Regions from separate parts of the Acidovorax sp. SRB_24 genome, predicted to be linked through region 1. Evidence: predicted binding sites of a transcription regulator. Region 1 holds the regulator's gene; the other holds the start of a gene.
The links. Region 1 encodes LexA, which represses DNA repair genes until DNA is damaged. Its sites were predicted from a motif close to ACTGTATNNNNATACAGT; they were not measured.
Positions count from the first base shown of each region.

Region 2: B2J89_RS11925 (DNA topoisomerase IV subunit B) is a predicted target of LexA. The motif match lies at 1,879-1,896, and genes of this name have one in related genera.

Region 1 is NZ_MWOM01000014.1:58,950-63,135, reverse strand. It holds gene adk (adenylate kinase) at 1-553, shown strand, start outside; gene B2J89_RS07230 (asparaginase) at 643-1,578, opposite strand; gene lexA (transcriptional repressor LexA) at 1,688-2,362, shown strand; gene B2J89_RS07220 (hypothetical protein) at 2,486-2,899, shown strand; gene B2J89_RS07215 (D-2-hydroxyacid dehydrogenase family protein) at 2,973-3,980, shown strand; gene B2J89_RS07210 (branched-chain amino acid ABC transporter substrate-binding protein) at 4,069-4,186, opposite strand, start outside.
Region 2 is NZ_MWOM01000030.1:3,845-8,030, reverse strand. It holds gene B2J89_RS11940 (bifunctional 2-polyprenyl-6-hydroxyphenol methylase/3-demethylubiquinol 3-O-methyltransferase UbiG) at 1-328, opposite strand, end outside; gene B2J89_RS11935 (hypothetical protein) at 406-570, opposite strand; gene B2J89_RS11930 (MFS transporter) at 572-1,789, opposite strand; gene B2J89_RS11925 (DNA topoisomerase IV subunit B) at 1,930-3,912, shown strand; gene parC (DNA topoisomerase IV subunit A) at 4,023-4,186, shown strand, end outside.

The sequences.
Region 1 (4,186 bases):
GCGCGCCGCGGTCAAGGCCGGCACGCCGCTGGGCCTGCAGGCCAAGGCCGTCATGGACGCGGGCGCCCTGGTCAGCGACGACATCATCATCGGCCTGGTCAAGGAACGCATTGCCGAACCGGACTGCGCCCAAGGCTTCCTCTTTGACGGCTTCCCGCGCACCATCCCGCAGGCCGACGCCATGAAGGCGGCCGGCGTGAAGCTCGACTATGTGCTGGAAATCGACGTGCCCTTCGATGCCATCATCGAGCGCATGAGCGGCCGCCGCTCGCACCCCGCCAGCGGCCGCACCTACCACGTCAAGTTCAATCCGCCCAAGGTGGCCGGCAAGGACGACGTGACCGGTGAAGACCTGATCCAGCGCGAGGACGACAAGGAAGAAACCGTGAAGAAGCGCCTGGACGTGTACAGCGCGCAGACCCGCCCGCTGGTCGACTACTACTCAAGCTGGGCCCAGCAAGACCCGGCACAGGCCCCCAAGTACCGGGCCATCAGCGGCACCGGCAGCGTGGAAGAAATCACCGCCCGCGCCATGGCCGCCCTGGCCGACTGAACGCCCGCAGGCTTCCGCTCACCGGCAACGCCCCGCCCTGCGGGGCGTTTTTGCGTGCGCTCCCCCGCGACCAGTCGCTGCGCAGCGGCTCAGTGCGGCGCTGCACCCTCCATCAATTCCAGCATCAGCTCGACGCGCGCCTTGACCGGACTCAGGCCGGGCAACGCAATAAAAGTGCTTGGCGAACCCGGCACGATCTGCCCCAGAGGGCAGCGCGAGGCCACGCGCACCGCCACGCCTGCGCCCTCAGCGCGCTCGAGCGCCGCCTGCAATGCAGCGTGCACAGTGCCATTGCCGGTGGCCGCCACCACCAGTCCCTGCACTCCGCTGTGCACCAGCGCATCGACCGTGGCGCCGCTCGCGCCGGCGTGGCTCATGGCGATCTCCACGCGCGGCCACTGCGCCCCCTGCGCTATCTTTTCGAGAGCTGCATGTGCTTTACCCATCTGAGCTTGCGGCCAATTTTGTGCCAAACGCACCGTTCCCTCCTCGACCCACCCCAGCGGTCCGGCTTCGCCCGAACTGAAGGCGTTGAGCCGGTAGGGGTGGACTTTCTGCACGCCGCGCGCGCCATGCACCTCGCCGGCGCAGGCGACGAGCACGCCCCGCGCGTCCGGCGCGAGGGCGACGGCCACGGCGTCGAGCAGGTTTTGCGGCCCATCGGGCGCCACGGCGGTCGCGGGGCGCATGGCGCAGGTCATCACGACGGGTTTGTCCGTGCGCAGCACGCGGTGCAGAAACCATGCGGTTTCTTCCAGCGTGTCGGTGCCGTGCGTGATGACGATGGCGTCCACTGCGGGATCGTCCAGGTGGTGCTGGCAGCGCTGGGCGAGCGCGCCCCACACGGCACAGTCCATGTCCTTGCTGTCGATCTGCGCCACCTGCTCGGTCACCCAATCCCCACAGGCCTGCGACAGGCCGGGGACCGATTGCCACAGCGCCTGCACACCCACCTGGGCCGCGGTATAGCCCACGTTGTCCCCGGCCTCGGCCGCGGTTCCCGCGATCGTGCCGCCTGTGCCCAAAACCACCAATTTCGCAGTACCCACTTGCGCCCCCCAAAGAACTGGTTAAAAATACAGTTACTGGATTAAAAAACAGCCATTCCGAATATGGCACTCCCTTGGAGCCTCCATGCACACCCTCCCCAAGCTCACCGCCCGGCAGCAGCAGATCCTGGACCTGATCCAGAGCGCCATTGCGCGCACCGGGGCCCCTCCCACACGCGCTGAAATCGCGGCCGAGCTGGGCTTCAAGTCGGCCAACGCGGCCGAAGAACACCTGCAAGCGCTGGCACGCAAGGGCGTCATTGAGCTGGTCAGCGGCACCTCGCGCGGCATCCGCTTGCACAGCGAGACCGTGCGTTCCATCAACGCCGCACGCGGCAGCCCGTTCCAGTTGCCCCTGGCCGGCCTGAGCCAGCTGGTGCTGCCCCTGGTGGGAAGGGTCGCTGCCGGATCGCCCATTCTCGCGCAGCAGCACATCGACCAGACCTACTGCGTCGAGAACAGCCTCTTTCAGCACCGCCCCGACTACCTGCTCAAGGTGCGCGGCATGTCCATGCGCGACGCCGGCATCATGGACGGCGATCTGCTGGCCGTCCAGACCGCGCGCGAAGCGCGCAATGGCCAGATCATCGTCGCGCGCCTGGGGGACGACGTCACCGTCAAACGCCTGCGCCGCACGGCGCACGCCATCGAACTGCTGCCCGAGAACCCCGACTACCCGGTGATCGTCGTCGAGCCCGGGGAGGCTTTTGAAATCGAAGGCATCGCGGTCGGTCTGATCCGCAACACCATGCTCATGTAGGGCCACCTGGCGCACGGCTGCAGGTGGTGGGCGTTGGGTGGTTTCTTGGAAACCGCTGGCCCTGCAGCAGTGCCAGGTTCCGCAATCCCGCCCGTGTCCACCCTCTGTTGAATGGAGTTCCACATGGGAATTGCCCTGCTGGCCGCGTCGGCCTTTGTCCACCCTTTGCACGCCCTGGGTCTCTGGTGGCGGCGCCAAAGGACGCATGCCGCGGCCCCCGCATGCCGTGCCGCAGGCCCTTCCGTGGCGCGGCACGCTGCACACCCTGGCGCGGCGCTGCGGCATGCCGCCGGCACAACGGTGTCCGACGCGGCAACCGCGGCCGAGAAGCGGGCCCAACCCTGCGCGACGGCCGCCTCGGAATCGGCCCGCGCGGCCCTGCCCGCCTCTGTGGTCCGCGCCACGGGCCCGCACCGCGCGGTGCGCGTGTTGCGGCGTTCGGGCACGGGTGGCACCGACCGGCTGGTGATTTCCGGACGCATGGCGGATGTATGCGCCGAACTCGACAGACTGGCCGCGCGCGAAATGCTGCATTGATCAGCACAGGCACGAGCCCCATTGCGGTTTGTTGCCAGCGCAGTGGTGCAGGTCCGAGGCACAATACCTCGCTATGAATATCGTGATTCTGGACGACTACCAGGATGCAGTGCGCAAGCTCCACTGCGCCTCGCGCCTGGACCCTTACAACGCCAAGGTCTACACCAACACCGTCAAAGGCCTGGGACAGCTGTCGGTGCGATTGAAGGACGCCGACATCATTGTCCTGGTCCGTGAACGCACCCAGATCACGCGCCAACTGGTCGAAAAACTGCCGCGCCTCAAACTGATCTCCCAGACCGGCAAGATCGGCCCCCATGTGGACGTGTCTGCCTGTACCGAGCGCGGCATCGCCGTCGCCGAGGGGGTGGGATCGCCGGTCGCCCCGGCCGAATTGACCTGGGCGCTGATCATGGCCGCCATGCGCCGCCTGCCGCAATACATCGCCAACCTCAAGCACGGCGCATGGCAGCAATCGGGGCTCAGGGCAGGTTCGATGCCGCCCAATTTCGGCATTGGCAGCGTGCTGCGCGGCAAGACACTGGGCATCTGGGGTTATGGCCGGACCGGCCAGATCGTGGCCGGATATGGCCGCGCCTTCGGCATGAATGTGCGCATCTGGGGCCGTGAGGCCTCGCGCGCCCAGGCGCTCACCGATGGCTTTCAGGTGGCCAGCACACGCGAGGAGTTTTTCTCGCAATGCGACGTGGTGTCGCTGCATTTGCGGCTCAACGACGAGACCCGTGGCAGCATCTCGCTGGAAGACCTGTCCTGCATGAAGCCCACGGCCTTGCTGGTCAACACCTCGCGCGCCGAACTGCTCGAGCCCGAAGCACTGATCGCTGCGCTGAACCGGGGCCGCCCGGGGATGGCGGCGGTCGATGTGTTCGAGAGCGAGCCCATCCTGCAGGGCCATGCCCTGCTGCGCCTGGAAAACTGCATCTGCACGCCGCACATCGGCTATGTGGAGCAAGACAGCTACGAGCTGTACTTTGGCTCGGCTTTCGACAATGTGGTGAACTACATCAAGGGGACACCGACCAACATCGTGAACCCCGGCGCCTTGCAGGTGCGCCGCTGAACGTTGCCTGCCACACAAAAAAGGCTTCCCGCAGGAAGCCTTTTTACTGTGCAGCGTTTGGCCGGCGCCCGGCCTAAACGCTCTCGTGTCAGTTCAGAGACACCTTTTTTCCGTCCTTGTAGGTGTACAAGGTGATGGCCGGATTTTTCATTTCGCCATTGGGCTCAAAGGCGATATTGGCGGTCACGCCCTTGTAGTTGGACTTT
Region 2 (4,186 bases), on a different contig from region 1:
AGAGCAGCACGCCGCCTGGCGCCACGCTGGCGACCAGCGTGGGCCACAGCGGCCGCCAGAGGTAGTTCGTCACCACCACGGCGCCGAACTGGCGTCCGGCAAACGGCCAGGGGCCGTTCTCGATGTCGGCGCAGACCGCCTCGCCCACGGCCGCCGCGGCCTCGGCGGCTTGCGGTGCACGGTCCACGCCCGTGACCGGGTGGCCGCGCAGGGCAAACCAGCGCAGGTGGCGGCCCAGGCCGCAGGCGACGTCGAGCACCGGGGCGCCGGGCGGCACCAGATGCGACCAGCGCCGCACCCAGTCGGAAGGGGTTTCAGAGCCGTGCATGCAGGTCCTTACTATTGTTTATGTAGCTGCCAGCGCTTTATGGATAAGCGCTGGAGGCTGTTTTCATGGGAAATGCGTCAGAAGCAGGCCCACATCTGGTCTGCGAGCATCACCATGAAGCCGGGCTCGGAATACAGCGCAAACACCGCGAGCGACGCCGCCAGCGCGAGCACGCCCAGCCCCCAGCCGCGCCAGGCGGGGCGGCGGGCGTGCGGGGCGGTGGGCAGGCGGTCGGTGGACATGTCAGGCGGGCAGCGGGGCGGTGCGCTGGATGGCGTGCTCCTTGACCGGCAGGTTGATCAGCCCGGCCACGACGCCGAGCACGATCGCGAGGATCCAGACGGTATCGTAGCTGCCGGTGCGGTCGTACAGGTAGCCGCCCAGCCACACTCCCATGAAGCTGCCCAGCTGGTGGCTGAAGAACACGAAGCCGCCGAGCATCGACAGGTGCTGCACGCCAAAGATCTGCGCAATGGTGGCATTGGTCGGCGGCACCGTGGACAGCCACAAGGCGCCCATCACGGCGGAGAAGATGTAGACGCTGGCGGGCGTCAGCGGCGCCAGCAGGAAGATGCCGATGACCACGGCACGCGCGAAGTAGATGAACGCCAGGATGTTGCGCTTGGGCATGCGCTGGCCCAGCGTGCCGGCGATGTAGGTGCCGAACACGTTGAACAGGCCGATCAGCGCCAGCGCATAGCTGGCGACCTGGGGCGACAGGCCGTGGTCCTTGAGGTAGCTGGGCATGTGCACGCCGATGAACACCACCTGGAAGCCGCAGACAAAGTAGCCTGCCGTCAGCAGCAGGAAGCTGGGGTAGCGGAAGGCCTCGGCCAGCGCCTGGCCCACCGTCTGGGCGCGGCGCACGGGCGCCGTGCCCTTGAAGCCCGGCTCGCGCAGGCCGAACGCCAGCGGCACCACCAGCAGCACCATCAACGCCAGGGCCAGCAGGGCGTCCTGCCAGCCCAGGCGCGTGATCAGAAAGCCCTCGACGGGCACCATCAGGAACTGGCCGAACGAGCCTGCGGCCGCGGCCACGCCCATGGCCCACGAGCGGCGCTCGGGCGCAATCTGGCGCCCCAGCACGCCATAGATCACCGCATAGGTGGTGCCGGCCTGGGCCGCTCCGATCAGCACCCCGGCCGTGAGCGCAAACAAGGTGGTGCTGGGCGACAGCGCCATGCCCGCCAGGCCCAGCGCATAGAGCAGCGCGCCGCCGACGAGCACGCGAAAGGCGCCGAAGCGGTCGGCCACCATGCCGGCGAAGATGCCCATGACGCCCCACGACAGGTTCTGGATCGCCAGCGCCAGCGCAAACGATTGCCGCGTCCAGCCCATCTCCTGCGTGATCGGCTGCAGCCACAGGCCAAAGCCGTGGCGGATGCCCATGGACAGGGTGACGATGGCGGCGCCGCAGGCCAGCACCTGGAACATCGAAAGTTTGCGCGGTTCGGTTTGCATCGGGCGAATGTAGCCAATTGCGTCGGGGTTTGCTTGACGCCTGCATGACGCGTGCACGCCCCGGGGGCCGGGCCGGGACGGCCCACGGGCCTGTCTTTATATCCAGCTATTGCGGCAGCGCAGCACTACAATCCGCCACCATGGCAGCCAAACCCACCCCCATAACCCCCCCCGAATATTCCGAAAGCTCGATCCGCGTGCTCAAGGGCCTGGAGCCCGTCAAGCAGCGCCCGGGCATGTACACGCGCACCGACAACCCGCTGCACATCATCCAGGAAGTGCTCGACAACGCTGCCGACGAGGCGCTCGCCGGGCATGGCAAGAAGATCCGCGTCACGCTGCACACCGATGGCTCGGTCAGCGTGGACGACGACGGCCGCGGCATCCCGTTCGGCATGCACCCCGAAGAACAGGCCCCCGTGGTCGAGCTGGTGTTCACGCGCCTGCACGCCGGCGGCAAATTCGACAAGGGCAAGGGCGGCGCCTACAGCTTCTCGGGCGGCCTGCACGGCGTCGGCGTGTCGGTGACGAACGCGCTCTCGCAGCGCATGGAGGTGACCAGCCACCGCGAAGGCCAGGTCGCCACTCTGGTGTTTTCAGCGGGCGATGTGATCGAGCCGCTGGCCCTGCGTGCCCAGGGCCCGGGCGACCGCCGCCAGGGCACGAGCGTGCGCGCCTGGCCCGACGCCAAGTACTTCGAATCGGCCCACCTGCCCATGGCCGAGCTGACGCACCTGCTGCGCAGCAAGGCGGTGCTGATGCCCGGCGTGTCGGTCACGCTCACGGTCGAGAAAACGCGCGAGGTCCAGACCTGGCAGTACAAGGGCGGCCTGCGCGACTACCTGATGCAGACGCTGGTCACCGACCCCGTGATCCCGCTGTTCGAGGGCGAGGGCTTTGCCGACAGCGGCCACGACAGCTTCGCGGAAGGCGAGGGCGCCGCCTGGTGCGTGGCCTTCACCGAAGAGGGCGCGCCGGTGCGCGAGAGCTATGTCAACCTGATCCCCACCAGTGCCGGCGGCACGCACGAGAGCGGCCTGCGCGACGGCCTGTTCCAGGCCGTCAAGAGCTTCATCGAACTGCATAGCCTTTTACCGAAGGGCGTCAAGCTCATGCCGGAAGACGTGTTTGCGCGCGCCAACTACGTGCTCTCGGCCAAGGTGCTCGATCCGCAGTTCCAGGGCCAGATCAAGGAGCGGCTGAACTCGCGCGACGCCGTGCGCCTGGTGTCGAGCTTCGTGCGCCCCGCGCTCGAGCTCTGGCTGCACCAGCATGTGGAGTACGGCAAGCGGCTGGCCGAACTCGCGATCAAGGCCGCGCAGTCGCGCCAGAAGGCCGGCCAGAAGGTCGAGAAGCGCAAGGGATCGGGCGTGGCCGTGCTGCCGGGCAAGCTCACCGACTGCGAAAGCCGCGACCTCGCCTACAACGAGGTCTTCCTGGTCGAGGGCGACTCGGCCGGCGGCAGCGCCAAGATGGGCCGCGACAAGGAAACCCAGGCCGTGCTGCCGCTGCGCGGCAAGGTGCTCAACACCTGGGAGGTCGAGCGCGACCGGCTGTTCGCGAACAACGAGATCCACGACATCGCCGTGGCCATCGGCGTCGACCCGCACGGGCCCAACGACACCCCCGACCTTTCGGGCCTGCGCTACGGCAAGATCTGCATCCTCAGCGACGCCGACGTCGACGGCTCGCACATCCAGGTGCTGCTGCTGACGCTGTTCTTCCGCCATTTCCCCAAGCTCATCGAGACCGGCCATGTCTATGTGGCGCGGCCGCCGCTGTTCCGCGTCGATGTGCCGGCGCGCGGCAAGAAGCCTGCCGCCAAGATGTACGCGCTCGACGAGGGCGAGCTCACCGCCATCCTCGATAAGTGCGCCAAGGACGGCGTGGCGCGCGAGAAATGCGCCATCAGCCGCTTCAAGGGCCTGGGCGAGATGAACGCCGAGCAGCTCTGGGAGACCACGCTCAACCCCGACACGCGGCGCCTGCTGCCGGTGCAGCTGGGCGCGCTCGACTTCGCGGCCACCGAGGGCCTGATCACCAAGCTCATGGGCAAGGGCGAAGCCGGCGCGCGGCGCGAGCTGATGGAGCTGCACGGCGACAGCGTGGAAGTCGATATTTAAGTGTTTTTGGCCTCCAGCCCTTACTGGGTAAGCGCTGATAGCTATCAAAAATAGAGTGATCAATCTGGTGGCCCGGCCCCGCGCCGCGCGCCAACGACGGAATGCCCCGCATGAGTGACCAACCCACCCTCGAATTTTCTGCCCCCGAAACGCCCGACGAGCCGGGCCTGGGCACCTACGCCCAGCGCGCCTACCTCGAATACGCCCTGAGCGTGGTCAAGGGCCGCGCCCTGCCCGATGTGTGCGACGGCATGAAGCCCGTGCAGCGGCGCAT